4 regions of the Agrobacterium sp. 5Ca39 genome follow, and region 4 is predicted to be linked to each of the others. Evidence: predicted binding sites of a transcription regulator. Region 4 holds the regulator's gene; each other region holds the start of a gene.
What was found. The regulator PhoB, encoded in region 4, activates phosphate uptake and scavenging genes when phosphate is short. The targets are predictions, from matches to a motif close to TGTCATNNANCTGTCAT.

Region 1 (8,048 bases), 680 kb from region 4:
AACGGGTGAACCGGACGAGGCGTTGCTGGCGCAGGTGCTGGTGAAGCTCTTCGCTGACCGGCAGCTTTACATGGATGACAAACTCATAGGCTACATCGTCAACAGAATGGAACGTTCGCTCGATACGGCGCAGACGATCGTAGAGCGGATCGACAGGCTGGCGCTTTCGCGCGGAACGAGGATCACCCGCCCACTGGTCGCGGAAGTCCTCAACGCGATGGACAATGCCGAGAGACATAACGGACCGGACGACGATTGACTGTCACAGTTCCGTCGTCAAACTGTTATACGGGCAAGAAGGACGATCGCGGGATGCAGCAGGATCACGGATTGGAAATTGGTCAGGGGATGGAACAGGGCATGGACGCTGTCGCGCAGGAAGATTTCAACAAGGTTCAGCCGCAGACCGAGGGCGAGAACCTCTGGGATAGCCCCGCGCGTTTCATCAACCGTGAATTCTCCTGGCTCCAGTTCAACCGCCGTGTCCTTGAGGAAACGCTGAACACCGATCACCCGCTGCTGGAGCGGCTGCGTTTCCTGTCTATCTCGGCGGCCAATCTCGATGAGTTCTTCATGGTTCGCGTCGCCGGCCTCGAAGGCCAGGTGCGCCAGAAGATCACCGTCAGGACCCCGGACGGCAAGACCCCGGCAGAACAGCTCGAAGATATTCTGAAGGAAATCGACAACCTGCAGATGGAGCAGCAGGCCTCGCTTGCCGTTCTGCAGCAATATCTTGCCAAGGAAGAAATCTACATCGTACGCCCGGCTGCGCTTTCGGATGAGGATCGCAACTGGCTGGAGACCGAGTTTGAGGAACGCATGTTCCCGGTGCTGACGCCGCTCTCCATCGATCCGGCGCACCCGTTCCCCTTCATTCCCAATCTCGGCTTTTCCATGGGCCTGCAATTGGACAGCGTCAACGGCCGCGAGCCGATGACGGCGCTTTTGCGCCTGCCGCCGGCGCTCGACCGCTTCGTGCGGCTGCCGGATGAGAAGAACGCCATCCGCTACATCACGCTCGAGGATGTGGTCGGTCTGTTCATTCACCGGCTCTATCCCGGCTATACCGTTCGCGGTTCCGGCACGTTCCGCATCATCCGCGATAGCGATATCGAGGTGGAGGAAGAGGCCGAAGATCTGGTGCGCTTCTTTGAAAGCGCGCTGAAACGCCGCCGCCGCGGTTCCGTCATCCGCATCGAGACCGACAGTGAAATGCCGCAGTCGCTGAGGCAGTTCGTGGTGCACGAACTCGGTGTGCCGGATAATCGCGTCGCGGTTCTGCCCGGTCTTCTCGCGCTCAACACGATCTCGGAAATCGTGCGTGCCCCGCGCGACGACCTGAAATTCGAGCCCTACAATGCCCGTTTCCCGGAGCGCGTTCGTGAACATGCCGGCGATTGCCTCGCTGCTATCCGCGAAAAGGACATGGTGGTTCACCATCCCTATGAAAGCTTCGACGTGGTGGTGCAGTTCCTCCTGCAGGCTGCGCGCGATCCCGAAGTACTTGCCATCAAGCAGACGCTTTACCGCACCTCCAACGACAGCCCGATCGTTCGCGCGCTGATCGATGCCGCGGAAGCAGGTAAATCCGTCACCGCGCTGGTCGAGCTCAAAGCGCGTTTCGACGAGGAAGCAAACATCCGCTGGGCGCGCGATCTGGAGCGCGCCGGCGTGCAGGTCGTGTTCGGCTTCATAGAACTCAAGACCCACGCCAAGATGTCGATGGTGGTGCGCCGCGAGGATGGCAAGCTCCGGACCTATTGCCACCTTGGCACGGGCAACTATCACCCGATCACGGCCAAGATCTATACCGACCTGTCCTTCTTCACCTGCAACCCGAAGATCGCCCACGACATGGCGAATATCTTCAACTTCATCACGGGTTACGGCGAACCGGAGGAGGGCATGAAGCTGGCCGTCTCGCCCTATACGCTACGCGCGCGCATCCTCAAGCATATTCACGAGGAAATCGAGCACGCCAAGCGCGGCGCGCCGGCGGCGATCTGGATGAAGATGAATTCGCTTGTCGATCCAGAGATCATCGATGCGCTCTACCGTGCCAGCGCCGCGGGTGTTGAGGTGGACCTCGTCGTGCGCGGCATCTGCTGCCTGCGCCCGCAGGTGCCCGGCCTGTCGGACAATATCCGCGTCAAATCCATCGTCGGCCGCTTCCTGGAGCACAGCCGCATCTTCTGCTTCGGCAATGGTTTCGGCCTGCCGTCGGACAAGGCGCTGGTCTATATCGGCTCCGCCGACATGATGCCGCGCAATCTTGACCGCCGCGTGGAAACGCTGGTGCCGCTGACCAATCCCACCGTGCATGAGCAGGTTCTTTCACAGATTATGCTGGGCAATCTCATTGACAACCAGCAGAGCTACGAGATACTTGCGGACGGAACGTCGAGGCGCATCGAGGTGCGTAAAGGCGAAGAACCGTTCAACGCGCAGCACTATTTCATGACCAATCCCAGCCTTTCCGGACGTGGTGAAGCCCTGAAATCCAGTGCGCCCAAATTGATTGCCGGGTTGATTTCGTCCCGCAAGAAACAGGCTGAATGACTCGATCAGAAGCACAGGGGCGGCTGACCGGCCTTGCCCCCGTTTCCGTCATAGATATTGGCTCGAACTCCGTTCGTCTTGTCGTATATGAAGGTCTTTCCCGCGCGCCTGCGGTGCTGTTCAACGAAAAGGTGCTTTGCGGGCTCGGCAAAGGTTTGGCGCTGACGGGGCGCATGCATGAGGAAGGTGTGAGCCGCGCGCTCCTGGCGCTCAGGCGTTTTCACGCCCTCTCCGAGCAGGCGCAGGCGCAGCAGCTTTATGTGCTGGCCACGGCCGCGGCCCGAGAAGCGGAAAATGGTCCCGATTTCATTCGTGAGGCCGAAACCATCCTCGGCTGCGAGATCGAGGTTCTGTCGGGTGAGAAGGAAGCGCTTTATTCAGCCTATGGCGTGATCAGCGGTTTCCATGATCCTGATGGCATCGCCGGCGACCTCGGGGGCGGCTCGCTGGAGCTGATCGACATCAAGGGCAAGAGCTGCGGCGAAGGCATCACCCTGCCGCTTGGCGGTCTGCGGCTTTCGGAGCAATCGGACGGCTCGCTGGAAAAAGCGGCGACCATTGCCAGAAAACACGTCAAATCCTTCGCCAAACTTCTGGCGGCGGGTGAGGGGCGCACCTTTTACGCCGTCGGCGGCACCTGGCGAAATATCGCCAAGCTGCATATGGAGATATCCGGTTATCCCCTGCACATGATGCAGGGTTATGAATTGCCGCTGGAGGAAATGCTGAATTTCCTCGAGGAGGTCATCGTCTCCCGGGATAGCAAGGATCCCGCCTGGCAGGCGGTCTCCAAGAACCGCCGCTCGCTCCTGCCATTCGGTGCCATCGCCATGCGCGAAGTTCTGAAGATGATGAAGCCGGCCAGGATCGCTTTTTCCGCACAGGGCGTACGCGAGGGTTACCTTTATTCGCTGCTGACGGAGGCGGAGCGCGAATCCGATCCGCTGCTGGTTGCCGCCGACGAACTTGCCATTTTGCGCGCCCGTTCTCCGGAGCATGCGCGAGAACTGGCGGACTGGAGCGGTCGCACCTTCCCGGTTTTCGGCATCGACGAGACGGAAGAGGAAAGCCGCTATCGGCAGGCCGCCTGCCTGCTGGCCGACATCAGCTGGCGCGCGCATCCCGATTACCGCGGTCTGCAGGCGCTCAATATCATCGCCCACTCGTCCTTCGTGGCGATCACCCATCCCGGGCGCGCCTATATTGCACTTGCCAATTATTACCGCTTTGAAGGCCTGAACGACAACGGCACCACCGAGCCGCTTGCCGCCATGGCGGGGGAGCGTCTGCAGGAACTCGCCAAACTGCTGGGCGGCCTGCTGCGCGTCGTATATCTTTTTTCAGCCTCCATGCCGGGTGTCGTGGATCACCTGAAATTCCGCAAGACAGATAATCCGGATCTCGATCTGGAATTTGTGGTGCCGCATGATTATTGCGATTTTGCCGGAGAGCGGCTGGACGGACGTTTGCAGCAACTGGCGAAGCTGACGGGCAAGCGGCTGGCCTTCGTGTTCGAATAAGGAGCGGCGGAGTTTCTGTTTACGACAGAAACGACATTGGCCCCGTGCTAGGACCAGCGCTCGCAGAACGCTTCGATATCGTTTGACTGAAAGTCGCCAAGCCGCGCCATGATCGTCTCGAAGGGCCAGTCCCACCAGGCAATAGCGGTAAGCTTCTGCGCAATCGATCGTGAAAAGCGCTCGCGAATGATTTTTGCGGGTACGCCGCCGACGATGGTATAGGGCGGCACGTCCCTGGTCACCACGGCGCCGGCGGCCAGCACCGCGCCGTGTCCCACCTTGACGCCCGGCAGTACGATGACCCCGTGCCCGATCCAGACATCGTGACCGATGACGGCGCGATCCTGCTTCCGCTGCGCGAAAAAGGCATCGTCGCGCACCGCATCGGCAGAGTAATATTCCGGGCAGTAGCTGAAACGGTGCATGGATGGCCGGTCCATCGGATGGTTGGGAGCGCCTATCCTGACCTCCGCGGCGATGGCGCAGAATTTCCCGATGATCGCATCCCCCACCATGCAGCGGGGACCAAGATAAGAGTAGTCTCCGAGCTCAACATTATGCAGCGAGGTATCGGCCAAAATCTCGCAGCATCTGCCGATGCTCGAGTCTCTTACGCTGGCTGTTGCATGAATGACGGTCTCTGCGAGCTTAGGGCGCTTGATCTGTGCGGCCGAATCCATTGCAGTCTCCCGATTTTGCGCCTGCTTAACCGGGCATGATGAAGGCCCTATGACGCGAGACGGCGGAGCCGTCCATCCGTGACCAGCATACCCTGTCAAGTTCAGATTACGTCTCTTGCTTCGTGTGACATTCTCTCCTTACAGATCGGCGTCACCTGCCGGCGACATTCGGGCGCATTATCGTTTCCAGTAGTGCTCCGTTATGTTTTGAGCATTCCGAATGATATGACCGGCGATTTCTGGGTCGCCGCCCTCGAGGGTCTGCGGATCGGCCCCGCACAACAACAAAAAGAGCTGTTGATGCGCAACTGCGGCAAAATAATCCCGGGGTGGTGGCTGCACGTCTGACCCGGTCGCCTCGAATGCTTCGGCGACTTCTTTGCTGGCGCGCTCAACCGCTGCATGAACACTCGCCATCATCGCCGCTTCCTTGCGTTCCAATATATCCTGAACCTGCCGTTCTGCCGGTGTCAGAACCGGACAACTCTCGCTCATTAAATGTCTCTCCTGTCGGTACAGCCATTTCGCCAAGCAATATTATCGCGTGGATTGTGTCCGCTTTGCGGGAAACATAAATCTTGGTCTTGAAGTGTAGCGCGCTGGTTGACCTCCATGCCGTGCGGATCGAACAGCAATGGGCTGTTCTTTTTGCAAGCCGTTCAGCCGTGGCCGAGTGCCTTTCGAATGCAGGCGCTGAGATAGGCATATTGCAGCGGCGTTATCGTCGCCATGACTTCGGTCCGATTGGCGGGATGATCCTGATAACCCACCGGCAGATCGAATTGGGTGAAGGTGAAATCCCAGCGGACGCCTTCAATGATATTGTAGAAGTGTTGCGCGCCGCTGACAGCGGTTTTCGCAATTTCGCCGCCGAAAATGTCCTGAACCACCAGGGCAGTGACGCTTCCTTGCCCCCTGGCTGGATTTTCGCGCGACCAGAGGCCGCTGGTCTCGCCCGACCAGCTTCTCTTCAGGGCGTAGTACAGTCTTTCGGCATGGTCCTGCATGAAACGTCTTCTTTTCCGCAAGCATGTTTCTGTCGCGGCAGGAAAATCGGAAAGGAGCGCCGCGCAGACGTTCGTATCTGCCAGCGCTCCGTCCGGATCATTGGTGACCGTCAATTTAAATGACGGCAGCCGTGGCCTCACTTCGCCTCGAGCAGGTCCTTGACCTCAAGCAGAACGAATTCGTTGTCATCAGCCTTGTCCAGCGCCCGCCCGGCAGAGAAAGGCAGGTTGTTGTCATTGCCGACGATGATATGCGTGGCATCGACGCGGTCGACATTCTCGATGGTGACGAAAGGCATGTCGTAGAAACCATTGCCGCCGCCCTGGCGCTTCTTGTTATCAGGGTCGGAGATCTTCATCAGGTCGATGTAGCCGATCTTGCGGGCGGCCTTGCCGACATTGGCGTCGTTGAATTCGATCTTGTAGATGCGCTTGACCTTGGCTGGGCGGGCGAAGCAGTCCGCAGTGGGAGCCTTCGGGTCGGCGCAGGCCTTGTCGGCCGTGCCGGCGCCGTTGTCGCGTTCGATGACGAGGGCAGTGGTCTCGTCCAGCATGTTGAAGTCACCGATCGCCTCGCCGCCTTCCGCCAGCGGATAAAGCCAGCTGCGACCGGTCCACTCTTTCCTGGCGGTGTCCAGTTCGATGATGCGCAGCGCGGTCGCGCCGTCTTCGGTCTTTTCTACCTGCCCGTCCGCCATATAGAGCGGTCCTTCGAGAAGGCCGTAGAGCTTTGAGCCGTCCTTGGAGAGCGCCATGCCTTCATAACCGCCGGAGCGTTTCAGGTTGAAAGCGGGCATTTTCTGAGTCGGGTTGCCAGGCAGTGTGAGAGCCGGATGGTCGGGAGACTTCACCTCGATATCGCCGGCCTTGGTGGAGATCACATCGGTCAGCTTGCCGTCGCGGGTGAATTTCAGGATGTAAGGACCGAATTCCTCACCCACCCAGAAACCGTCGGCAACAGGCTGAATGGATTCGACATCGAAATCGGCGCCCGTCAGGTAGCGCTTTTCCGTGCCTTCCAGAACGATGGGGAAGGGCGATTTCATGTCAGGGTCGGAGAGAAACACGGTTTCAAGCGCATTGACCTTGCCGGCTTCCCAGTCGAACTTCAGATGGTGAAGCATCAGCATGGCGTCGCTCGAATTGAGCTTGGAGCCGAAACCGTTGTCGGAAAGGCTCCAGAAGCTGCCGTCCGGCATGGCCTTGATGCCGGAAAAGCCCTGCATGGGCTGGCCGTTGAACGGCATGGAAAGGCCGGTCAGGCGCGCGCCGTCCTTGCCGGGCACGGTGCCGAGGCCTTCGGCGCGCTTGCGGTCGGCTGTGGTGAACTTGGCGGAGGTCTTGAGATGTGCCGGCGCATCGGCAGGCGCGGCGATGATGGTGTTGGCCGGCAGAATGGCATGTGAAACCAGCTTTGCCGGAAACTCCTTTTCCGCTGCCTGCGATGCGGAAGCGAGCGCGAGAACCGCGCAAGAGGCGAAAAGAACGTGCTTCATGTTGAGACCCCTCTCAGTACCTGTTGAAGACAGGATTGACGCGATAGGGGCAGCACATGACAGAGAGGTGATTGCCGTTTGAAGCTTTGATGAATTTTGATGACGGCGGCCGCTGGCAAAGGTGACGGCGACGTTGCTTCGCCCTAAGCGGCGGGGGCCTGATACTGGCTGAGCGTGCAGACACCGAGCGTCTGACCACGGCCCTTGACCGCGTGCTCGCCGAGATATTCGCTGCGCACGCCCTTGGGCAGCACCAGCTGATGGGCGAGGTCGGCGGAAATCAGCACGGGGTGGCCAAGCATCTTGCTCAGCGATTCGAGTCTGGAGGTCGTGTTCACCGTATCGCCGAAATAGGTGATCTTGTGATGGTCAACGCCGATTTCCGCAGTGATGACAGGTCCGCCATGAATGGCGAAGCGCAGGCGCGGCACTTCACCAAAGCGGGAAAGCCACATGTCGCGCTTTTCCTCGATGGTCGCCTGAATATCGAAAACGCAGCGCACGCAGGCGGCGCGCCGTATCGCCCTATGGTATGGCCAGGTGATGATCGCGGCGTCGCCGATGTAATCGTCGATGACGCCGCCGTGTTTCCTGACCGGTGCGGCATAGCTCGCGAAGATTTCGCCGAGAAACTCCTGTGCCTTCAGGTCGCCATGGGTTTCTGCGAAGGAGGTGGAGCCGACAAGGTCGATGAAGATGAAGACACGGTCTTCGCTCACCGGTCTGCGATAACGCCCGAGAATGAGGTCGATGAAGATATCGCGGCCAAGAAGTTCACGCACGCGC
Region 2 (8,048 bases), on a different replicon from region 4:
GAGGAGTTTGCCGAGCGCACCCGCGCGATCCTTCAATCGGTCGATGAGCTGCAGGATCTGGCGCGGGCTCGGCACGGCCCGCTCAGCGGCCGCCTGCGCATCGGCGTCATTCCGACCGTTGCTCCCTATCTTCTGCCGCAGGTCATCAAGACGCTTACAAGACATTACCCAGGGCTGGAAGCGCGCCCGCGAGAGGCGGTAACGCAAAAACTGATCGAGGACCTTTTGGAGGCCCGGCTGGACATGGCCATCGTCGCCCTCCCCGTCTCGGAGCCGTCACTCGAGGAAATCCCGCTGTTTTCCGAGGAATTCATCCTGGTGCGGCCGATGGAGGATGCGGGCATGCCGGTGCCGAGCGCCGACAAGCTCGGCGAGATGCGCCTGCTGCTTCTGGAGGAAGGCCACTGCTTCCGCAATCAGGCGCTGTCCTTCTGCAGTACAACGAATGCGCCTCCCCGCGTGCTGATGGAGGGCAGCTCACTGTCCACCTTGGTGCAGATGGTCGGTGCCGGCATCGGCGTCACGCTCATTCCACAAATGGCCGTCGACATGGAGACACGGCAGTCCACGGTCTCGGTCTTCCGTCTGGCGGAACCGCGACCGTCCCGCACGATCGGTATCGTGTGGCGGAAGAGTAACCCGCTTTCGGCGCAGTTCGCTCATATTTCGGAGATCGTCCGAGACTGTGGTTGTCAGAAGCTCGGCCTCACATCCTGATGGCTACGGTCTCAGGATCGCGCTGGTCCTGCGGTCTTCATGCGCTTCGGCCTTGCGGGCCCTTCCGTTTGCCCTTTGGCTTGAAATCGACCAGCAGCGATTTCAGCTCGATATCCCTGACCCTTCTTGCCGCCTCGTCCGGGCGAACCCATTCCACCAGACGCTCGCCACGCTCCTTGAATTTGGTTTCCGCACCCGTCACTTCGATCTGAAACACGTCCACGACGCAGGGCACGACTTCGCCATTATCCAGCATCTTGAGATAGGTATAGCGGCCGACCGCTTCCTTTCTGACCCGGCCACGAACACCGGCCTCTTCCCAAGCCTCGATTGCCGCGGCCTCATGAGGCTTCTTGCGCTTCATCGGCCAGCCGCGCGGAATGATCCAGCGGCCGCTGGTGCGTGACGTGACAAGCAGGATTTCGACATTGTCATCGCCCCTGCCATATCGAAAACACAGCGCGGCATATTGCTGCCGGAAAGCGCCTGTGAAGAGCTTTTCCGGAACCGCAGCAAGCTGCTGAAGCAATGTCAGGGGGCGGGCCGGGCGGGATTTCCGGCTTTTTTTCGTCGATTTCATATCCGTTGATAGTGCTGATTTTCCGGGTTGCATCAATGCCCCGCGTGCATTTATGACAGTTTTATGACAATTACCCCCCACAACATAAAAAGCGCCACTGAGGGCCAATTCGCATGATGAGCATTTTCCGCAAACTGATGCCGCGCGAGGATCGTTTCTTCGACCTGTTCAGCAAACATTCCGAAACCGTCATCAAAGCGGCCGAAGCCCTCGATAGCCTGTTGAGCGGCGTCGAGGTCGAAAAGAACTGCGATCTCATCGTTGCCCTCGAACATCAGGCGGACGACATCACCCGCGACGTGTTGCTTGCGGTGCGACGCAGTTTCATTACGCCCTTCGACCGCGGCGATATCAAGGACTTGATCCAGTCCATGGATGACGCCATCGACATGATGCACAAAACGGTCAAGACCATCCGCCTCTTCGAGCAGAGCGAATTCGACCCGCTGATGAAGGAGATGGGCCATGAGATCGTGCGCGCGGCGAGCCTGATCGCAGAGGCCATTCCGCTTCTCGAAAAGGTCGGCACCAATGCCCAGCGCCTGTCATCCATCGCCGAAGAGATCACCCGCGTCGAGGGGCGCTCCGACGACCTGCACGACCAGGGACTGAAAGACCTGTTCCGCCGCCATGGCGCCGCCGGCAATGCCATGGCCTATATGATCGGCAGCGAGATCTACGGCGAACTCGAAAAGGTGGTTGACCGCTTCGAGGATGTGGCCAACGAGATCAGCGGCATCGTTATCGAGAACGTCTGATGGATGTCGCACTTGCACTGCCGCTGCTTGTCGGCCTCATCGCCATTGCACTGTTCTTCGATTTTCTGAACGGTCTTCACGACGCCGCAAATTCCATTGCCACGATCGTTTCCACCCGGGTGTTGCGGCCGCAATATGCCGTTGCGTGGGCGGCCTTCTTCAATTTCATAGCCTTCCTCTTCTTCGGCCTGCATGTGGCGGAAACGCTCGGTACCGGCATCATCGATCCGGCCATCGTATCTCCGCAGGTGATTTTCGCGGCGCTGATCGGCGCGATCGTCTGGAACATCGTCACCTGGATTTTCGGCATCCCCTCCAGTTCGTCGCACGCCTTGATCGGCGGCCTCGTTGGCGCAGGTCTGGCAAAGGTCGGCTTCAATTCCATCGTCTGGTCGGGTCTGCTGAAGACAGTCGGCGCCATCTTCATGTCGCCGGCAATCGGCTTTTTCCTCGCGCTGCTTCTGGTGCTTGCGGTATCGTGGCTTTTCGTGCGGCAGACGCCCTTTGCAGTGGATCGCACCTTCCGCGTCATGCAGTTCATCTCCGCCTCGCTATATTCGCTGGGCCATGGCGGCAATGACGCGCAGAAGACCATGGGCATCATAGCCGTGCTGCTGTTCAGCCAGGGACATCTCGGGGAGAGTTTCTACGTGCCCTTCTGGGTGGTGATTTCCTGCCAGTCTGCCATGGCGCTCGGCACCTTGTTCGGCGGCTGGCGCATTGTGCATACGATGGGTTCGAAGATCACGCGGCTCAACCCGATGCAGGGTTTCTGCGCTGAAACCGGCGGCGCATTGACGCTGTTCGGCGCCACTTGGCTCGGCATCCCGGTCTCCACCACGCACACCATCACCGGCGCCATCGTCGGCGTCGGGGCCGCACGCCGCGTCTCCGCGGTGCGTTGGGGACTGGCCGGCAACATCGTCATCGCCTGGATCGTGACCATGCCGGCAGCGGCACTGATTTCCGCTTCCGTTTACTGGCTGACATCGCTGTTGGGCTGACACTCCCCTGCCCCATCGGCCCCTCCCGGAACAAAAACCACACCGTGGCTGTTTGATCCGGGAGATCAACAGGCAAGCGGATCGCGAAAAATGGCACGTCAGGTTTTCTGGAAGGGTTATCTGAAGCTGTCGCTGGTGACGGCGTCCGTATCGCTGACACCTGCAACGACAGAAGGCAACAAGTACCGCTTCCACGTTCTCAATCGCAAGACCGGCAATCGCGTCGAAAGCCGTTATGTCGACAGCGTCACCCACCGCCCCGTTGCGGCGAAAAACCAGGTGAAGGGTTTTCCCCGTGGCGAGGACGATTATGTGCTGCTCGAGGATGACGAGATCGATGCGGTGGCGCTCGAAAGTACGCGCACGATCGATATCAAGACCTTTGTGCCAAAAGGCTCCATAGACTGGATCTGGTACGACCGACCGCACTTTCTTCGCCCGGAAGACAAGATCGGCGCCGAAGCCTTCAGCGTCATTCGCGAGGCCATGACGGCAAACGGCGTTTTCGGCATTGCCCGGCTTGTGCTCTACCGGCGGGAACGGGCCGTGCTGCTGGAACCTTCCGGCAAGGGTATCATCCTGTGGACATTGCACTACGGCGAGGAGGTGCGCGAAAGCATTGACGCTCTCGATCCGAAGATGAAACTTGAAAAGCCGCTGCTGCAGGCCATGGAAAAACGCATTTCCAGCCAGATGACGGAGTGGAAACCAACGTTGGTTCAGGACCCGATCCAGAAAAAGATCAGGTCGCTGCTCAAGAGCAAAGGCAATGAGGCGCCCGCCTCGAACAAGAAGGCCGGCACCAAGGCCCGAATCGGCGGCAACGTCATCAACATCATGGACGCCTTGAAGAAAAGCATCGCGGCCGAAAAGAAGCGCTGAGACGCGGTCTTAGCGTGCCTTTTTCGGCAAAGCCTCCGCGGCGGCAAAAAAGCCCTCCCAGGGATCTTTCTTCAATGCGGAAAGACGTGCCCCGATATTGTTGACCGTGAAGTGGGCAGGACCGATATCGGCCGTGAGTTCGGACCATTCGAGGGGGGCGGAGACCGCCGCACCCGGCCGCGCCCGGGTCGAATAAGGCGCCACCGCGGTATTGCCGCGACCGTTGCGCAGATAGTCGATGAAAATGCGGCCTTTGCGTTTTGCCTTGGTTGCTACCGAGAGATACCTGTCCGGCTCGGCCTTCGACATGTCTGCGGCCATGGCTTTGGCAAATGCCTTGACTGCCGTCCAGCCCGCCTGCGGCTTCAGCGGGGCAACCACATGAAGCCCCTTGCCGCCTGATGTCTTGACGAAAGCTGCCAGACCCGCCGCTTCAAAACGTTGCTTCAGTTCGAGCGCCGCCTCTATCACATCCTCCCAGGAGACATCCTCGGCGGGATCGATATCCATGGTGATCATATCCGGCTTTTCCCAGCTCGCAGTGGTCGCTCCCCATGGGTGGATTTCAAGCGCCGCAGACTGCACGAGCGCCATCATGCCGTCAAAATCGGTGATGCGGATCAGTGGTTCGCCGGCCTTGTCCTTGGGATCCCTGATCTGTTCGATGGCCTTGTTGATGCCGCGCCAGGCGTGTTTCTGGAAAAACCGCTGCCCTTCTATACCCTCCGGGCAGCGCAGCAGCGCCAGCGGCCTGTTTACCACGAAGGGCGCCATCTGCTTCCAGACCTGGGCATAATAATCGGCAAGACCTTCCTTCGTCACGCCGTCATCCGGCCAGTAAAGGCGGTCCGGGTGAGTGAATTGGATGGCAGACTGCGGCGGTCTGGTGTCGTTCACGGCCTTCTCCTCGCGTTCGATTTCTTGAGCAGGCTTATCCTCGCGCAGTCCTCGGAATGATGCGTGCCGCAGATTGCCGTCGCCCGACCACGCCCGGAATTCTACCTCCGCCACGAGGTCCGGTTTGACGTAGTGGAGGTCGCGACGTGCAAGCGCGGTCAGCTTTTCTCCGAAGGGGCTTTCCTTTTGCACGAGCGACTTCAGGCGTCCGAGCAGCATCTCAGCCACCTCGCCGGTGTAACCCGTACCGACGCGGCCCACATGGCGCAGCTTGCCCTTTTCATACACGCCGAGGGCTAGTGAACCGATGGCATGATCCGAAGTGGAAGAAACCGTATAACCACCGATGACGAATTCCTGCCGCATCGAACATTTCGATTTCACCCATTCACCCTTGCGGCCGGAGGCATATTTGCTGTCCTTGACCTTGGAGATCACCCCTTCGAGGCTGAGACGACAGGCGTGGTCCAGGACCAGCGCGCCGCTCTCCTCGAAATGTTCGCTGTAACGCAGCTGGGGATTGCCCGCCGGAAGGAGTTTTTCGAGGAGAGACTTGCATTCGGTGAGCGCTGCGCCGCGCAGGTCGGACCCATCGAGATACAGGAGATCGAAGGCATAGAAGACGAAACGGTCGCTGCGCCCTTCGCTTAAATCCAGTTGCAGGGCTGAAAAGTCGGATGCGCCGCTGTCCCGTTCCACGACGATTTCACCGTCGATCAGGGCTGTTTCGGCGGGCAAGGCCTTTAACGCGCGGGCCACCGCATCCCCAAATTTCTCTGTCCAGTTCAGGCCACTACGGGTCAGAAGCTGGAGTTTGCCGTGGTCGAGCCGGACCTGCAGTCGGTATCCGTCGAACTTGATTTCGTGCAGCCAGCGATCGCCGCCAGGCGGTTTCGGCTTCAGCGTGGCAAGCGCCGGCGGCACGAAGGACGGAAGCGCCTGTTTACGCGCACCCCTGGGCAAGTCATGCGCCTGCTTCCGGCCTGAAGAGGATGCCGTGGCCTTTTTCGACACGGGTTTGGAATTCCACGTGTCCTTGGGTTTTGAAGCGACATCTTCGACGCTGCGACCGGTTTTCACCGATTCCGGCCGCTCTTCCAGAATATCGGCACCGCCGTCGTGCCGCGCCTCGTCATCATCGCCCTTGATCAGCAGCCAGTTTTCCCGCTTTTCGCCGGGCTGTCCGTGCATACGCACGAGATGCCAGCGGCCTCTCAGCTTCTCGCCTTCCAGCTCGAATTCGAGATGGCCTTTTCGATAGCCCTTTCTGGCGTCGCCGATCGGCCGCCAGACGCCGCGATCCCAAACGATGACGGTTCCGCCACCATATTGTCCCTTTGGGATGACACCCTCGAAATCGCCATAGCTGAGCGGATGGTCTTCCACGTGCACGGCAAGGCGCTTTTCTTCCGGATCAAGGCTTGGGCCTCGCGTGACCGCCCAGCTCTTCAGCACCCCATCCATTTCTAGACGAAAATCGTAATGCAGCCTGCGGGCATCATGTTTCTGGATGACGAAGCTCGAGCCTTCGACGTCGGCCTTCGTCCCTTTGGGCTCAGGGGTCTTGTCGAAGCTGCGTTTGGCGTTATAGGTCTGCAATCCCATGGATCAGCTCGCTTTCCGCGACGTCTTGCGGCCTGACGGCTTCGCTTTTTTTCCGGTGTCTTCCCTTGCGCTGCGACGAAGCGCCTCCTTGAGATCAATCACATTGTCCTGTTTCTGCGGTGCCCGCTTGCGGATTTCCCGGCCCTCAATCTTGGCTTTCACCAGCTCCGCAAGGGCATCGTTGTAACGGTCGCTATAATCGGAGGGATCGAAGGTGCCGGCCCGCGTTTCGATGATATGACCGGCAAGTTCCAGCATTTCGTCATCGAACTCGATGTCCGGGATGGATTTGAAGACGGTGTTCTCTGCCCGAACCTCGTAACCGAAGTTGAGCGTGGTTGCGACGAGCGCCCTGCCGCTCGGGCGGATGAGGACCACGCGGTTGCGCCGGAACAGCACGGCCTCTCCGAGGGCAGCAACATTTTCGTCTTCCATCGCTCTGGCGAGAAGCGTCAGCGCCTCCTCGCCACCTTCCTGTGTGGGCGCTAGATAATAGGACCTGTCGAAATAAAGCTTGTCTATGTCGTCGCACTGGAGGAAATGCCGGATACGGATGACCTTGTCATTTTCCGGCATCAGCTTTGAGATTTCGTCACCCTCGATGACGATGTAATCGCCATTGTCGCGTTCGTAGCCCTTGACCTGCTCGTCCCGTTCGACCGCCTCGCCGGTATCGCTATCCACATATTGCCGTTCCACGCGGTGACCCGTCTTGCGGTTGACGATGTTGAACGAGATTTTCTCCGACGAGGTCAAAGCGGAATAAAGACCGATTTCACAGTTCAGATCACCAAAGACCAGATGGCCTTTCCAGCTCGCCCTCCTGTTCATGACGCCCGCCCGTGATTGTCGTTACGCGACGAGCGGCCGCCATTCCGGTCTGCGGCAAGAATGCGCTCGATGGCGGGAACGTCCGCTTCCGCAAGAACCGGCACAGGGTCGGAGGCCATGGCCTCCAGCACTTCAGGGGAAAGGCCGCCATTGCGAATGACCCATTCCATGGCCTCCCTCGTCTGCCTTTCCGCCTTCAGCTGCGCGTAGAGGGCCAGTATCAGCCGGTCGCGCACATCGAAGGGTTTTGCATCCGTTTGTGAACGTCGTTCGTGCCTTTTCATGTCCGCTCCTCGAACAGCCAGCTGGCGCCTGAGTCATTGTCTCAGGCAATACCCTTGCCGCCGGTCACGCCGTAAACCTCGCCATTGATAAAACTGCCGTCCTGCGATGCGAGCAGGACATAGACCGGTGCAAGCTCCACCGGCTGGCCGGGGCGGCCAAAATCGCTATCCTTGCCAAAATTGCGCACCTTTTCGGTGGGCTGGCCGCCGCTCGGTTGCAGCGCCGTCCAGAACGGGCCCGGTGCGACAGCGTTGGCGCGCACCCCCTTGTCTATCAGCTGCTTCGCGAGCGCTTTGGTGTAGGCCACGATGCCCGCTTTTGTGGTCGCATAATCCAAGAGGATTGCAGAAGGCTCGTAGGCCTGTATCGAGGCCGTGGTGATAACGGAAGCGCCTGGCTTGAGATGGGGAACGGCGGCCTGCGCAATCCAGTGAAGAGCATAGAGATTGGTCTTCATCGTGCGGTCGAAATCTTCGGTCGACAGTTCCT
Region 3 (8,048 bases), 250 kb from region 4:
CATTCGCCGGCAAACATGCGGCCGCAACACTTGAGCTCTTTGTAATATTTTCTTCATCAAACTGACATTCGCACTTCACGCACCGCTGTTACGTCGAACCCCGTCAAAAGAAGATTGGACGGGGAAATGAGCTTTCACCTGAAGCAAGTCACGCGCCGTTTCGGCAATCACACCGCGGTCGATTCCGTGAATGTCGAAATTCCGCAGGGCCAGATGGTCGGCGTGATTGGACGTTCAGGCGCCGGCAAGTCGACGCTGCTGCGCATGATCAACCGCCTCGTCGATCCGTCCTCGGGTTCCATTTATTTCAATGACACGGAAGTTTCGTCGCTGAAGGGGGCTGCACTGCGCAACTGGCAGCGCGACTGCGCCATGATCTTCCAGCAATTCAATCTTGTTCCGCGCCTCGACGTGCTCACCAATGTCATGCTTGGACGCCTCAACCACCGTTCCACGGCATTGAGCCTTTTTAACATCTTCACACATGAAGAGCGCCTGATGGCCATCGCCGCGCTGGAGCGGCTCGGCATCGAGCATGTGGCCATGCAGGCGGCGGGTACGCTTTCCGGCGGTCAGCAGCAGCGCGTCGCCATAGCCCGCGCCCTGATGCAGTCTCCGAAGATGGTCCTTGCCGACGAGCCGATCGCCTCGCTCGACCCGCTGAACGCCAAGATCGTGATGGATGCGCTGCGCGACATCAATGAGCGTGAAGGTATCACCGTCATTACCAACCTGCACACGCTGGATACCGCGCGCAACTACTGCGAACGCATCATCGGCATGTCTCAGGGCCGCGTCGTGTTCGACGGAACGCCCGCCGAACTGACGGCCGCAGCCGTTACCGAGATTTACGGAACCGATTCTCAGGGATCCGGCATCGACGAGACCATGACCTCGACCAGCATCAATATTCCCGGCGCGCAGCTTGCCGCGCGTCCGGTGCAGCAATCTGCCGGTCCCGAACCGCTCGCTCTCGCCGGGCTCTGAGGGAACCGCCCAGCATCGTTTGCGCCCGCGTCAAGGGCCGATGGTTCACAACAAACTCCGGCTTGCCGGGAAACAGGAGAAAGTCCATGTTGAAGAAAATCCTTCTTTCGGCAGTCGCCCTTGGCGTTCTGGCCGGTTCCGCCATGGCCCAGGACGTCAAGGTCCTGCGCATCGGTCTCGACGGTTCCGAAAACGAAGCGGACCAGATCCGCAACACGAAGTGCGTAGCCGACGGCCTGAAGGCCGCGACCGGCGTTTCCGAAGTTCAGATCTTCCCATCGCCGGACTATAACGGCGTCATCCAGGGTCTGCTCGGCGGCACCATCGACATCGCCTCCATGGGCGCTTCTTCCTACGCCAAGATCGCCCTGGCCGATCCGAAGGCCGTTGATCCGATTCTGACCACCGCCGGCGCTGACGGCTCGACCGGTTACTACACGATCATGGTTGCCCGCAAGGACAGCGGCATCAAGACGCTGGCTGATGCCAAGGGCAAGAAGATCGGCTTCGCGGACCCGGATTCCACTTCCGGCTTCCTCGTTCCGAACGTCGCTATTCCGAAGGAAACCGGCGTTCCGGTCAAGGAATACTTCTCCGAAACCGGCTTTGGCGGCGGCCATGAGAACCTCGTTCTCGCCGTTCTCGACAAGAAGTTCGATGTCGGCACCACCTTTGGTTCGGGCGTGGGCAAGTGGGAAGAAGGCTACACGGCCGGCAACCTCTACCAGATGGTCAAGAAGGGCAACCTTGACATGGACGATATCGTCGAAGTCTGGAAGTCGCCACTGATCCCGAACGGCCCGCTGATGGTCACCAACAAGCTCGGCGACGCGATGAAGCAGAAGGTCGAAAACTTCTTCATGGAACTGCCGAAGAAGGACCTCGCCTGCTTCCAGGGCTTCACACAGGGCAAGAACACCGCCTACATCAAGGTCGACCCGTCTTTCTACCAGACGATCATCGACGCCCGTAAGTCGGTTATCGGCGGCTGATCCTCAGATCATATCCGGAAGCGGCGGTGCCTTGCGGCGCCGCCGCTTTTGCAAATAAAGGAAAAGCGGCATGGCGACCACACTGCACCATGGTACCTTCTCGCCAGAAGGATTGAGCGCATCGTCCCAGACGGTCATGCGTCATTATCAACAGCAGCTTGCGACTCGGCGAATCTATACCGTCATTTCGCTCGTGATCTTTCTCGTCATCCTTGCCGCCTCCCTGAATTTCGCCAATGCGGCCAATTCAGGCAAATTTTTCGAGCGCCTGCCCTATTTCTTCGATTTCATGAAGACCTTCGTACCCGATAGTCCGCTGGAAATCTTCCGGGCCATGTTCGACCTGCCGTCGCCCTATGCGGACGGTTCGCTGAAATACAACTATGTCGCGGATCGCGTTTACATCACCAGCGGTTTCTACATCCCGCACTTCATCTACCAGCTGATCATCACGCTCAATATTGCGCTGGTCTCGACGATCATCGGCACCGGCTTCGCCTTCGTGCTCTGCTTCTTCGCCTCCACCAATCTCGTTGGCGCCGGCCTTGTGCGCTGGTTGGTGCGCCGGGTGATGGAAGTGCTGCGCGCCTTTCCTGAAATCGTCGTCGCCGGGCTTTTGACAGCCATTCTGTCGATCGGTCCGATCGCGGCGATCATCGCAATCTCGGTCCATACCATCGGCGCTCTCGGCAAGCTCTTCTTCGAAGTGGTGGAAAATGCCGACATGAAGCCGGATGAAGGCCTTCGCGCCGCCGGTGCCAACTGGCTGGAGCGGGTGCGTTTCGCCATCGTGCCGCAGGTGCTGCCAAATTTCGTTTCTTATGCGCTGTTGCGCGCCGAAATCAACGTGCGCGCCTCCACCATCATCGGCGCCGTGGGCGGCGGCGGCATCGGCGAAGTGTTCCGGCTGTCCATCGGCAATGATCATGCGTCGAAGACCTATGCCATCATCATTCTGCTGCTGATCACCATCATCGCCGTCGATCAGTTTTCCGGCTGGCTGCGCCGCAGGCTGATCGGCCATCAATCCTTCGAATTCGGACGGGGAGCGGCCTGATGTCTTCCAGCTTCATTCTCAACACTGCCGAGCGCGAGAGGCTGACGGCTGCGCATCCTGAGGTATTCAACCGCAGTTTCATGCAGCGATATGGTCTGCTTGTCGGACTTCTTGCCGTCACCGCCTATCTCGTCGGCTGCTTTTTCCTCTTCAATGTTGGTCCGGCTTTTATGCAGGGCCGATGGGATCGCGCCTCCAGCTACATGCAGGACTGGTATTCCTGGCGCGCCCAACCGCGCCTCCGTTTCGAAGCCGGCAAGGTTGAACCGCAATGGTCGAGCCGCGGTCAATATCCGGTCGATGCGAAGATCGACTGGCTGCAACCCCTGCCCGATGGCGGTTACAGCGTTGTTTATGTGGGTTCGGACAACCGCCTCGATGTGACGCCAACCCGCGTGGATGTCTATGTCGACGGCAAGAACTATCCCGTCATGATCAACGACGACGGCGCTATTGCACCACAGGGGCTGCCTGCCGAAATCCAGCAGGACGGCAAGAAGGTGCTGGTGCATTACGGCTTTGCCGGTCAGGCGGAAATCCGCACCAGCCAGGTTTATGTGCAGCGCCGTTTCCTTGGATGGGCGAACTTCCTGTTCGATACGAAATCGGAATTCTGGGGCAAGGGTTATGGCGAGCTTGCCGCTCTCGCTCTCTGGGGAGAGAGGCTCGATCCCGCGCGCTCCAATCTCGGCCATATGGTCGATGATTTTCTCGACAACAGTGTCTGGCAACACGCCGACATCCTGTCCAAGCTGATGCAAACGCTGGTCATGGCTTTCGTGGGTACGCTTTTCGGCACCGTCGTTGCCCTGCCGCTCGCCTTTATCGCCGCACGCAACATCACCGCGAACAGGGCGGCGAACTGGGGCATGAAGCGCCTTTTCGATTTTCTGCGCTCGATCGACATGCTCATCTGGGCACTGTTCTTCACCCGCAGCTTCGGCCCGGGACCGATCCCCGGCATTGCCGCGATCTTCTTCACCGATACCGGCGCGCTCGGAAAGGTCTATGCCGAGGCGCTGGAGAATGTCGACGACAAGCAGCGCGAGGGTGTCAAATCGGTCGGCGCCTCCCCGATTGCCGTCAATCGCTTCGGCGTGCTGCCGCAGGTTCTGCCGGTGTTCATTTCACAGTCACTCTATTTCTGGGAGAGCAACACCCGGTCCGCCACCATCATCGGTGCGGTGGGAGCCGGGGGTATCGGCCTGAAACTGCTGGAAGCGATGGGCACCAATGCCGACTGGGACAAGGTGGCCTATATGGTCCTGCTGATCCTGTTCGTCGTTTTCCTGTTTGACCACATTTCTAACTCGCTGCGTTCGCGTCTCATCGGAAAAACGCATCATTAAACCCGGCAAGACGGGACTTCACGTGACGCCGCAAGCGTTCGTCATCCCGCCCCTCACATCAGGAGAAGCGACTGATCCTTTCTCCGTCCCGCGTCCGTAGGGCTAACTTATCCTCAAGCGCACCCTTAACCTCTATGAGGTTCCGGGTGCGCTTTTTTCCATCTGCATCATCATTCTGTCACGGAAAGAGATTACTTCGCACTCCTGACCTTGCGGGAGGCGGGCGAGTCACGCCAAATGGCTTCTCATCCCTGGTTTTCCATGACACCGAAGAGTGCTTGCCGTGCGCTATGCCATCTATTTTTCTCCGGCTAAAGATCATCCTCTGACCAAAACGGCATCCCGCTGGCTTGGACGAAACGCGTTTTCCGGCAGACTGCATGATGACCATGCCGACTATGCGGAGATGACGGAAGAGCCCCGCCGTTATGGCTTCCACGCAACCCTGAAAGCGCCTTTCGAGCTGTCCGAAAAATACAGCGAAGCAGAGCTGCTGGCGGCCGTGGCGGACTTTGCTGCAAGCCAGCCGGCCTTTGACATTCCGCGTATCGTGGTTGGTGCACTTGGGCCATTCTTCGCCCTGGTGCCGGATCGCATTTACCAGCCGCTGCAAGACTTTGCAGCGGAGATCGTGGATCATTTCGACCGGTTCCGCGCCCCCCTGTCCGAAACAGATATTGCCCGCCGCCGGCCGCAGATGCTGACCGAAAGCCAGCGGGAAAATCTGTCGCTCTGGGGCTATCCGCATGTCATGGATGATTTCCGTTTTCACATGACGCTGACCGGCCGGATCGACGAAAGCGAACAGCCCGCCGTGCGTGAGCTTCTCTCCGCACGATTTGCCGAATTCACCGACAAACCCCTCACCGTTTCCGGCCTCGCCCTGTTCATTGAAGAAACGCGCGGCGCCCCCTTCACCGTTCACAGCTGGCACCCGCTTGGCCAGCAGCCAAAGGAAGATGCGACACCATGACTGAGCACGCCCTTTCCAACGCCCGTATCGTTCTGGAAGACGATATTATTCTGGGCTCCGTTCTGATCCGCGACGGCAAGATCGCCGATATCAGCGAAGGCGCCTCCAAGACCGGAGAAGATCTTGAAGGCGATTTCCTGATTCCCGGCCTGGTGGAACTGCATACCGACCATCTCGAGCAGCATTATTCGCCGCGCCCCGGTGTCATCTGGGACAAGATTGCCGCCATTCAGGCCCATGACGCACAGGTGGCGGCCTCCGGCATCACCACCGTATTCGATTGCCTGCGACTTGGCTCGGATGAAGACGGTGGTTTCAAAAAAGGTGAAATGCGGGAAATGGCTGACGCCATCGAGGCGGCGGCGGATCAGAACCGCCTGCGCTCGGACCACCTGCTGCATCTGCGTTGTGAGGTCGCTTCCGCCGATGTGCTGGAGCATTTTGAAGATTTCGAAACCGATCCGCGCGTGCGGCTGATTTCGCTGATGGATCATTCCCCGGGCCAGCGCCAGTTCCAGTCGATGGACCAGTATATTTTCTATTATCAGAAGAAGCGCGGTCTGAGCGACGAGGCGTTCGCCGAATTCGTGCGGCGCAGGCAGGCGGCATCGGCGGAATATTCCGCCAAACATCGTGATTATCTGGCTGCCCGCTGCGCTGAGCGTGGAATCACCGTTGCGAGCCACGACGATGCAACAGAAGCGCATGTCGGCGAAGCGATTGGTCACGGTGTGAAGCTGGCGGAATTTCCCACCAGCGTCGAGGCGGCAAAAGCTTCGCACAGCGCCGGCATGAGTGTCTTGATGGGCGCCCCGAACATCGTTCGCGGCAAATCCCATTCCGGCAACATCGCCGCCCGCGATCTGGCCGAAATTGGTGTTCTGGATGTTCTCTCTTCCGACTACGTGCCCTTCAGCCTGCTCTTCGCGCCGTTCCTGCTTGCCGATCAGGTGGAAGCCATCACGCTGCCGGAAGCTCTGCGTATGGTCACCGCCACACCGGCGCGGACCGTTGGTCTTCACGACCGCGGCCGCATAGCCGGCGGTCTGCGGGCCGATCTGGTTCGGGTTCACCGCGAAGATGGCGTTCCCGTGGCACGTTCCGTCTGGCGTCTGGGCAAGCGCGTGGCATGACCGGCGACGGACAAGATAGCCGGCGCGAGGGATCGCCCGGAACCATGATCGTCATTGTCGGCCCCAGCGGGGCCGGCAAAGATACGCTGATGGATTATGCGGCAATGCAGCTGTCCGGCCGGCCGGGCTTTCACTTCACCCGCCGCGTCATTACCCGCAGCGGCGACGCGGGCGGTGAAAACCACGACGCAGTTTCCATGCAGGAATTCAACCGGCTTGAGAGTGAAGGCGCTTTCGCAGTCTCCTGGCAGGCGCATGGGCTGAAATATGGCATTCCGGCCGCTGTCTATCGTCAGCTGAACGCCGGGGACGTGGTTATCGCCAACGGTTCCCGGTCGGCCCTGCCTCAGTTCGGTATTGCTTTTTCCCGCCTGAAGGTCGTGAATATCGTGGCGCGACCGGAGGTTCTGGCACGAAGGCTGGAACAGCGAGGAAGGGAGAGCCGCGACGATATCCTGCGACGGCTGGAACGTAGTGCTCTCTGTGTCGACGGCAATTTTGACGTGATCACTGTGGACAACAGCGGCGCGATCGAAGATGCGGGAAGAACAATGATGGAGCTTCTGGAGCAAAGCGTCCGCAACCGTACATAAAATCCCCGGCCGCGCTGCTCGACAAACGGGTGCGCGAGGCTTACCATTAGGCGACAATTTCCAAACATGGTACGCCAAGGCTAGGGATGCCCGAAAAGAGGCTCAGCGACGAAATAACTGTGGTGGCCGGTCTGGCCGCCGGCGTCAGCAATTATGCGCGGGGGCGTGGCATCGATATCGCACCCATCTGCAAGGCTCTTGAGATCGATCCCGGCAATTTCGGAAGTCTCACAGAGCGCATCAGCCTCGATAGATTATGCCGTCTGCTGGAAACCTGCGCCCTGATATCCGGCGACGACGCTTTCGGATTGCAGTGCGCCTCCACTTTTCCCGCCGGCGCGTCCGGTGCTTTCGGATATGGCCTGATCAGCGCCCCGACGGTGCGGGCGTTTCTGCGCTTTCTTCAGGATCACGTCTATTATGCGACCAATAACAGCAATTTCACCATGGTTGCAGATGCGACCGGGGTGACGCTGTCATGGTCCTTTGCACCGGTGATTGTCAAGCGTGATCAATATGTCGATCTGTCCCTGGCAATCCTGATACAGCGGCTCCGCGATATTCTGGGAGAGCGCATCCATCAGATCGAGATTGGGATGGAGCGACAGAAACCCGATAATATTCAATTATTTAAAGAAAGAATGACGAAGCGGATCAGCTTTTCCCAACCGATCCATACCATGCGCCTTCCCCTATCTCTCCTTGAGGTGGCCAATCCGAACGCCGATGAACGCCTGTTCGAATTGATGAATTTGCAGTGTCGGATGCTTCGACCGGAGACATCGGCCGACGCGACGCATTTCATCGATCAGGTGAAGCGGTATATGCAGATGAGGCTTTCCGATGCGGAGCTTTCGCTCAGCGAGATTGCCCCCTATTTCAACCTTTCGGAACGCAGTTTTCAGCGGCGCCTTGCCGAACTCGGGACCAATCTCAACGAGATAAAGGATGCCATTCGCAAGAA
Region 4 (8,048 bases):
TATCTCCGGCGGCACTTTGCGCCTTTCCTGCGGCATCGAGGATACGGACGATCTGCTGGAAGATCTGGCAAAGGGTCTGGCAGCTGTTTCGGCCTGACATTCATTCAATAAGCGACGTGGCCCCGCGGGAACGCCGGGCCATGTCGCGTTTGATGGCCTCGAAAGCCAGTATCAGGCAACCATTATTTACCTTTTCCGTTATCCCTAACGGTAAAAAACAGCGCAACGGGAGACAGCTCCTGCCCCTCAAGTCATTCATTTTCTTGACGATAGCCAGAGCCTATAGTGTAGGATAAGCGGGCAGGGAAAATATCGAGGTGTGGCGCGTATGTATCGTGCTCTGACAAGGGATATCGAGGTGACGGTTGATCCGTATTATCTCGAAGAACAATCCGACCCGGATGACGACCGCTACGTCTGGGGCTACAAGGTCGTGATCGCGAATAACTCGGATGTTCCCGTTACTCTCGTCAATCGCTATTGGCATATCACTGACCAGAACGGTCAGGTGGACGAAGTCTACGGACCGGGTGTCGTGGGAGAACAACCGCATCTCAAGCCCGGCGACACCTACGAATATTCCTCCGGCTGCCCGTTGGACACGCCGTCCGGCCTTATGTTCGGACATTACGAGATGGAAACGGAAAGCGGAGAAGTGTTCAACGTCACCATACCCGCTTTTTCGCTGGATTCTCCGGGGCTGATGCGGGTCTTGAACTGACCCGCAGGCCATGAAAAACCGCGCCTTTGCAGGCGCGGCCCTTATTCAGGCGTTTTCAAATTCGCTGACATCGTAGCGATAAGTGGTCGAGCAGAACTCACAGGTCACGGCAATCGCGCCGTCTTCCTCGCTTGCCTTGATCTCTTCGGCGGTAAAACCCGAGAGCACGCCCTTGATCTTATCCCGCGAGCAGCTGCAGCGATCGAAAATGGACTGCGGATCATAGATGCGCACGCCGCTTTCATGGAACAGCCTGAAGAGGAGACGTTCCACCGGCACCTGCGGATCCGTCAGTTCGTCCGTATCCACGGTGTTCAAAAGCGTCACGGCTTCCGTCCAGGCATCGTCCTCCTGCACATCGTGACCGCCTTCATCGCCATCGCCGCCGTGCAGGTCACGCATACGCAGCCGCTCGGGCGCCTGCGGCAGGAACTGGGCGATAACGCCGCCCGCACGCCAGCCATGACGCGGCTTGCCTTCCCCGTCGCGATCGAAGAATTCGGCCACACCGAGCCGCACACGGGTTGGAAGCTGCTCCGACTGACGGAAATAAACCCCGGCAATGTCTTCCAGCGACGAGCCATCGAGTGGCACGATGCCCTGATAGGGTTGCATGCCCGCGCCCTGATCGATCGTGAAGGCCAGAATACCGTTGCCCAACAATTGTTCCGGCGAAGTCGCCCCTGCCGCAAGCGCCTCCGCCAGCCGCTCCTCATCAAAACGGGCATAAGCGCGCATGCTTTCCGGCGCGGTGAAATCCGCCACCAGCAGGTCCACCGGACCGTCGCCCTTGGTCTGTACCGTCAGCTTGCCGGAAAACTTGAGCGATGTGCCGATCAACGCCGTCAGAACGGTCGCTTCCGCCAGCAGGCGGGCGACCGCAGCCGGGTAATCGTGGCGCTCGAGAATGGCATTCAGCAGCGGACCCACCTGCACGGCGCGGCCGCGCACATCCAGACCTTCGACCTGAAAGGGCACGACCTTGTCGTCGCCAGCAAAATCGAGATCGTCCAGTTCAACCGTTACATCTGCCATGTCATACTCCTTGGCGCAGCCGTGGCGCCGCTACCGTCCAAAAGTCCGGCTTTCGAAATGTGCTTTTTCCGCTTGTCGCACAGAGACCCGGGAAGAGAAACCGCTTCCGGGGAAAAACGTGCAAATCGTGACGATGGCCCGCCAGAAAACCGACGAGCCTCTTCGAAGTCCAACAGATGGTAATCGCTGCCGAGAAGTTCAAGCACCCGCCCGACGTTGATCAAACGGGTGATATTTTCAGATGACGCCCATGCACCAGGCGATGATGGATTTCTGCGCGTGGAGGCGGTTTTCCGCCTCGTCGAAGACCACCGATTGCGGGCCGTCGATCACCGCATCCGTCACCTCTTCGCCGCGGTGAGCCGGGAGGCAATGCATGAACAGCGCGTCTTTTTCCGCCTTGGCCATCAGGGCTTCATTGACCTGATAGGGCTGGAAGATGTTGTGGCCGCGCGCCTTGTGTTCCTGATTCATGGAGACCCAGGTATCGGTGACGACGCAATCAGCGCCCGCCACCGCCTTGTCGGCATCGTGGCACAACATTATCTCGCCGCCATTGTTGCGGGCCCAGTTCAGGAACTTGTCATGCGGTTCGGAGCCCATCGGCACTGCCATCGTCATGCGGTAACCGAAACGGGCCGAGCCCTCCACGAAAGAATGCAGGACATTATTGCCGTCCCCTGTCCACGCAATCGTCTTGCCTTTGACCGGACCGCGATGTTCTTCGAAAGTCATGATGTCAGCCATGATCTGGCATGGATGCGTGTCATCCGTCAGGGCGTTGATGACAGGCACTGTCGCATGTTCGGCAAGCTCGAGCAGGCGCGAATGATCTGTCGTGCGGATCATGATGGCGTCAACGTAACGCGACAGCACCTTTGCCGTATCACCGATGGTTTCCGCGCGGCCGAGCTGCATTTCCGTACCAGAGAGGAAAAGCGTCTCGCCGCCAAGCTGGCGCATCCCCACATCGAAGGAGACGCGGGTCCGCGTGGATGGCTTTTCGAAGATCATGGCCAGCATCTTGCCGGCAAGCGGTTTTTCCGCCGTTCCGGCCTTGGTGGCCGCCTTGCGTTCGCGGGCATCGTCGAGAATTACCCGCAGGTCCTGCGAGCTGACGGCCGACAGGTCGAGAAAATGTTTAGGTGAAGCCATTTCAAACTGTCCCATGCTTGCGAGCCCCAGGAAAGAGGCCCGCCCTTCAGTGTTTCCTCAGGCGATTTTTGCCTGTTTCGCTGTGAGGGAAGCGGCGGCCGCTTCCACGCGTGCCAGCCCCTCACGGGCTTCCTCCGCCGTGGTGACGAGCGGCGGCAGGAGACGAATGACATTATCGCCCGCTGGTACGCCCAGCAGATGCTCGGCGCGCATGGCCTGCAAGAGCTCGCCCGACGGCACCTTGGCCTTGATGCCGAGAAGCAGGCCTTCGCCACGGATTTCCTCGATAACGTCAGGATAACGGTCCTTCAGCGAAGCAAGGCCCTGGCGGAAAACCAGCGCGACATCACGAACCTTTTCCAGAAAGCCGTCAGAGAGGACGACATCAAGCACGGCATTACCGACTGCCATGGCCAGCGGATTACCGCCATAGGTGGTGCCATGCACGCCCGCCGTCATGCCGGAAGCGGCATCAGCCGTTGCAAGGCATGCGCCCAGCGGAAAACCACCGCCGATGCCCTTGGCAACCGCCATGATATCGGGGGCGACACCAGTGTGTTCATAGGCAAAGAGCTTACCCGTGCGGCCAACGCCCGTCTGCACCTCATCGAAAATCAGCAGCAGACCGTGTTCGTCACAAAGCGACCGCAGTAACTGCAGGAATTCCTTGCTGGGTGCGCGAATACCGCCCTCACCCTGAATGGGCTCGATCAGAAGCGCTGCCGTCTCGGCCGTGATGGCGGCTTTCAGCGCATCGACATCACCGAAAGGTACTTGGTCAAAGCCTTCGACCTTGGGGCCGAAACCTTCGAGATATTTCTGCTGGCCGCCGGCTGCGATCGTTGCAAGCGTACGACCATGGAAGGCGCCTTCGAAGGTGATAATCCGGAACTTTTCCGGGTGGCCCTTGGAATAATGATAACGACGCGCGGTCTTGATTGCACATTCCAGTGCTTCCGCGCCGGAGTTGGTGAAGAAGACCTTGTCTGCGAACGTTTCCTCCGTCAGGCGCTTGGCAAGCTTTTCCTGGCCCGGAACTTCATAAAGGTTCGAGACATGCCAGACCTTTTCGGCCTGCGTCTTGATCGCGTCGACAAGATGTGGGTGGGCATGGCCCAGCGAATTGACGGCAACGCCGGCCGCAAAATCGAGATATCGCTCGCCGCTTTCCGTGTACAGCCAGACGCCCTCGCCTCGCTCGAAGCGGAGGGGGGCTCTTGCAAATGTATCGAACAATGGCGCGGCGGCTTCGGCCATGGCTGTATCACTCCTTGCGCGGATGCGCTGTCAGACGGTTGTCAATAGGCTTCGAGGGTTATCCCTCGCCTGAAAATCAAAAATGCCGCCTCGCGGCGGCAGGGGCACTATTGTCACTTCGCTTGCCGATGTCAACAAAAGTCCGTATTTCCTAGGCTTCTCAAGCCCTAGTAGGTGGCAGGTCGCGAGGCCCAAGGTGTTGCCTTTCTGACTCAACTCGCCAGCAAGTTGGGGAAAACCGGAAAATCGATTCGAGATGATTCCCGCGACTCTTGCCACGGAGTCTGCGTGGCACTAGGTTAATCGCTAATTACTAGACTGCATTGCGGCGGAACTAGTCACCAAAAATCAGGCAGAAACCACGCTCGCGGCATGCCCGCGAGACGGAGAAGGATTCTGTCGAAATACACGCGAAAAGCGGAGAAGCGGCATGAACTGGACAGACGAGCGGGTCGAGAAACTCAAGAAATTGTGGGCCGAAGGACTGAGCGCCAGCCAGATAGCAGCTCAGCTGGGCGGCGTCAGCCGCAATGCCGTGATCGGCAAGGTCCATCGTCTTAATCTGCCCGGACGCGTCAAGGCTGGCGGCCCGGTGACGTCGGCGCGTTCTGCGCCCAAGCGGACTGCTGCACCTGCCCCGCGCACGGCGAATTTCGCTGGCCGCGTCAACGCTGCACCTGCTCGGATCCTGACCCGCTCCAACGCGGCGACCGCTCTTCAGGAAGAGGTCGGCATCGAAACCGCTGAAATTCTCGATTACGTTCCTTCCAGAAACGTCGTTACTCCGATCTCCCGCCGGCTGACGCTGACGGAACTGACGGAGCGCACCTGCAAGTGGCCGGTCGGCGACCCCCTGAAAGACGATTTCCATTTCTGCGGCTGTGAAGCGCTGGAATCGTCACCTTATTGCAAATTCCATGCGAAACTCGCCTACCAACCGGTCAGCGAACGCCGCAAGGCTTGAGTGTTGCGGCACACATTTGACACTCAAAAACTACGGGCCTTCGGGCCCGTTTTTTTTGTGACAAAATACCGCGCTTCCCGGACAGCGACAGCAGAACATCAAGGCTTATTCATCGTCGTCGGGTTTCGCCCCTCAATCGAATTTCGGTGGACTCTCAACCGCTCGTCAAAGGGATGAAATTATCGTGCTTGCGGAAGGTTCAAAATAAAAAGGCCCGACACCAGACCGGTTTCGGGCCTTTTCATTTTGGCGGAACGTCATGCTGAGGGGAACCCTCAGTTCGGTTCCGATCAGGCTTCCATCGAATATCCGGCACCGCGCACGGTGCGGATGACATCCTGCATATGGGAAAAGTTGAGCGCCTTGCGCAGACGTCCGACATGCACGTCAACCGTCCGCTCATCCACATAGATATCGTGACCCCAGACGCCGTCCAGCAATTGCGAACGGGAGAACACGCGGCCCGGAGAGGTCATCAGGAATTCCAGCAGGCGGAACTCCGTCGGACCGAGACGCACCTCGCGGCTTTTGCGGTGAACGCGATGCGTCTCGCGATCCAGCTCGATATCGCCGCACTTCAGCACCGAAGACAGAACCTCCGGACGGGCCCGGCGCAGCATGGCCTTGACGCGGGCCATCAGTTCCGGCGTGGAAAACGGCTTGACCACATAATCGTCCGCGCCGGTGGCGAGGCCGCGAACCCGTTCGCTTTCCTCGCCGCGCGCCGTCAGCATGATGATGGGAAGGCGCTCGGTTTCCGGCCGCATCCTGAGCCTACGGCACAGCTCGATACCGGAAACGCCGGGAAGCATCCAATCCAGGATGAGCAGATCCGGAATACGTTCCTGCAGCCTGATCTCTGCCTCGTCTCCACGGGGTATGGTGTCGACGTCATATCCCTCAGCCTCGAGATTGTAACGAAGCAGGACGCTCAGCGCTTCCTCATCTTCCACAACTGCAATCTTGGGCACCATATGCTAACTCCGCAAGCCGCTGCTTGTCTGTTACTCGGTCACCGAACCGAGCGTGTTGGAACTGTCGTCCTTCGGACGCTCGCCCTCCGGCTGGCTGCCGGTGGTCATGTAATAGATCGTCTCGGCGATGTTGGTGGCATGGTCACCGATGCGCTCGATATTCTTGGCGCAGAACAGAAGATGCGTGCAGGTGGTGATGTTGCGCGGATCTTCCATCATGTAGGTCAGAAGCTCGCGGAAGAGCGAGGTATACATGGCGTCGATTTCCTCGTCGCGCTCGCGAATGGCATTGGCCTTTTCGGCGGAACGTGTCGAATAGACGTCAAGGACTTCTTTGAGCTGTACCAACGCCAGCTCCGACAGGTGCTCTATGCCGCGGGCGAGTTTGCGCGGCACGCCCGTTCCGGCCACCGCGATGACACGCTTGGCAGTATTCTTGCCGAGGTCGCCAACGCGCTCGAGGTCCGCTGCAATACGCAGCGTGCCGATGATCTCGCGAAGGTCTGCCGCCATCGGCTGGCGCTTCGCAATGGTGACGATGGCCTTGTCGCCGATCTCTCGCTCGGAATGATCGAGGATAGCGTCATCGGAAATGACCTTCTGGGCAAGCGCGGCGTCGGAATTGACGAGCGCACGCACGGCGTCGGCACACATCTGCTCGGCGAGACCACCCATCTCGGCGATGCGTCGCGTCAGGAACTTCAGTTCGTCATCATAAGCAGACAGAATATGCGAATGGGTCGTTGTCTGGTTCACGGTCTATTCCTCCGGCTTGGCCTTGCATGCGACCGCCCGAAGCGGGGCCGCAGCGGCACCAGTCTTGTTGGGTTGCGATAAAGCGCCGGCCGCGATCAGCCGAAGCGGCCCATGATGTAATCCTGCGTGCGCTGGTCATCCGGATTGGTGAACATCTTGTCGGTTTCATTTTCCTCGACAAGGTGACCGAGATGGAACATGGCCGTACGCTGGGAAACACGTGCCGCCTGCTGCATGGAGTGCGTGACGATAACAATCGTGTAATTGGTGCGCAGTTCGTGGATCAGTTCCTCGACCTTGGCAGTGGCGATCGGATCCAGCGCCGAGCAGGGTTCGTCCATCAGGATCACTTCCGGGCTGACGGCAACGGCGCGTGCAATGCACAGGCGCTGCTGCTGACCGCCGGAAAGACCGGTGCCGGATTCGTGCAGGCGATCCTTAACCTCGTTCCAGAGACCCGCCTTCTGAAGGCTCTGCTCAACGATCTGGTCCATATCCGCCTTGTTGCGGGCGAGACCGTGAATGCGTGGACCGTAGGAAATGTTTTCGTAGATCGACTTCGGAAAAGGGTTTGGCTTCTGGAACACCATGCCGACGCGGGCGCGCAACTCCACGACGTCAATCGCCTGATCATAGATATCGTCGGCGTCGAGCGTGATCTTGCCCGTGACCCGGCAACCGTCGATCGTGTCGTTCATACGGTTCAGGGTACGCAGGAAGGTGGATTTGCCGCAGCCGGACGGGCCGATAAGCGCGGTTACCGTATTTTCGCGAACGTTGAGGTTCACGTCGTAAAGCGCGCGCTTTTCGCCGTAATAAACCGAAACGTCCTTGCCGATCATCTTGTATGAGACTTCATTCATTTTCTTGTCCAGCGCCTTTTCAACTGCTGCTTCCGACAACATGTTCATTGCTCAATCTCCCTTTACCAGCGCCGTTCGAAGCGGCGACGCAACAGGATTGCGCCAACATTCATGACGATGAGGAACAAAAGCAGGATGATGATAGCGCCTGAAGTCCTTTCGACAAAGGCGCGCTCCGCTTCATTCGCCCACATGTAAATCTGCACCGGCAGGGCCGTGGACGGGTCCATCGGCGTTGTCGGGTAATTTGCTACGAATGCCACCATGCCGATCAGCAGCAGCGGCGCAGTTTCGCCCAGCGCGTGTGCGAGGCCGATGATGGT

Region 1: ACZ47E_RS03870 (DapH/DapD/GlmU-related protein) is a predicted target of PhoB. The motif match lies at 4,798-4,814, and genes of this name have one in related genera.
Region 2: ACZ47E_RS17950 (DUF47 domain-containing protein) is a predicted target of PhoB. The motif match lies at 1,350-1,366, and genes of this name have one in related genera.
Region 3: ACZ47E_RS13095 (DUF1045 domain-containing protein) is a predicted target of PhoB. The motif match lies at 4,551-4,567, and genes of this name have one in related genera.

The regions. Positions count from the first base shown of each region.
Region 1 covers NZ_AP026436.1:787,116-795,163, forward strand. The annotation lists gene hdaA (DnaA regulatory inactivator HdaA) at 1-259, shown strand, start outside; gene ACZ47E_RS03860 (RNA degradosome polyphosphate kinase) at 361-2,559, shown strand; gene ppx (exopolyphosphatase) at 2,556-4,079, shown strand; gene ACZ47E_RS03870 (DapH/DapD/GlmU-related protein) at 4,127-4,759, opposite strand; gene ACZ47E_RS03875 (hypothetical protein) at 4,937-5,254, opposite strand; gene ACZ47E_RS03880 (YunG family protein) at 5,419-5,766, opposite strand; gene ACZ47E_RS03885 (esterase-like activity of phytase family protein) at 5,904-7,262, opposite strand; gene ACZ47E_RS03890 (adenylate/guanylate cyclase domain-containing protein) at 7,406-8,048, opposite strand, start outside.
Region 2 covers NZ_AP026437.1:927,341-935,388, reverse strand. The annotation lists gene ACZ47E_RS17960 (hydrogen peroxide-inducible genes activator) at 1-717, shown strand, start outside; gene ACZ47E_RS17955 (NUDIX hydrolase) at 755-1,297, opposite strand; gene ACZ47E_RS17950 (DUF47 domain-containing protein) at 1,411-2,055, shown strand; gene ACZ47E_RS17945 (inorganic phosphate transporter) at 2,055-3,059, shown strand; gene ku (non-homologous end joining protein Ku) at 3,150-3,941, shown strand; gene ligD (DNA ligase D) at 3,951-6,443, opposite strand; gene ku (non-homologous end joining protein Ku) at 6,447-7,274, opposite strand; gene ACZ47E_RS17925 (hypothetical protein) at 7,271-7,558, opposite strand; gene ACZ47E_RS17920 (SDR family oxidoreductase) at 7,600-8,048, opposite strand, start outside.
Region 3 covers NZ_AP026436.1:2,680,748-2,688,795, reverse strand. The annotation lists gene phnC (phosphonate ABC transporter ATP-binding protein) at 127-987, shown strand; gene phnD (phosphonate ABC transporter substrate-binding protein) at 1,074-1,979, shown strand; gene phnE (phosphonate ABC transporter, permease protein PhnE) at 2,050-3,036, shown strand; gene phnE (phosphonate ABC transporter, permease protein PhnE) at 3,036-4,385, shown strand; gene ACZ47E_RS13095 (DUF1045 domain-containing protein) at 4,669-5,358, shown strand; gene ACZ47E_RS13090 (alpha-D-ribose 1-methylphosphonate 5-triphosphate diphosphatase) at 5,355-6,491, shown strand; gene phnN (phosphonate metabolism protein/1,5-bisphosphokinase (PRPP-forming) PhnN) at 6,488-7,084, shown strand; gene ACZ47E_RS13080 (helix-turn-helix domain-containing protein) at 7,171-8,048, shown strand, end outside.
Region 4 covers NZ_AP026436.1:103,312-111,359, reverse strand. The annotation lists gene ACZ47E_RS00530 (O-succinylhomoserine sulfhydrylase) at 1-97, shown strand, start outside; gene apaG (Co2+/Mg2+ efflux protein ApaG) at 329-721, shown strand; gene ACZ47E_RS00520 (Hsp33 family molecular chaperone) at 767-1,756, opposite strand; gene argF (ornithine carbamoyltransferase) at 1,994-2,911, opposite strand; gene ACZ47E_RS00510 (aspartate aminotransferase family protein) at 2,969-4,168, opposite strand; gene ACZ47E_RS00505 (GcrA family cell cycle regulator) at 4,599-5,132, shown strand; gene phoB (phosphate regulon transcriptional regulator PhoB) at 5,423-6,106, opposite strand; gene phoU (phosphate signaling complex protein PhoU) at 6,137-6,862, opposite strand; gene pstB (phosphate ABC transporter ATP-binding protein PstB) at 6,958-7,773, opposite strand; gene pstA (phosphate ABC transporter permease PstA) at 7,788-8,048, opposite strand, start outside.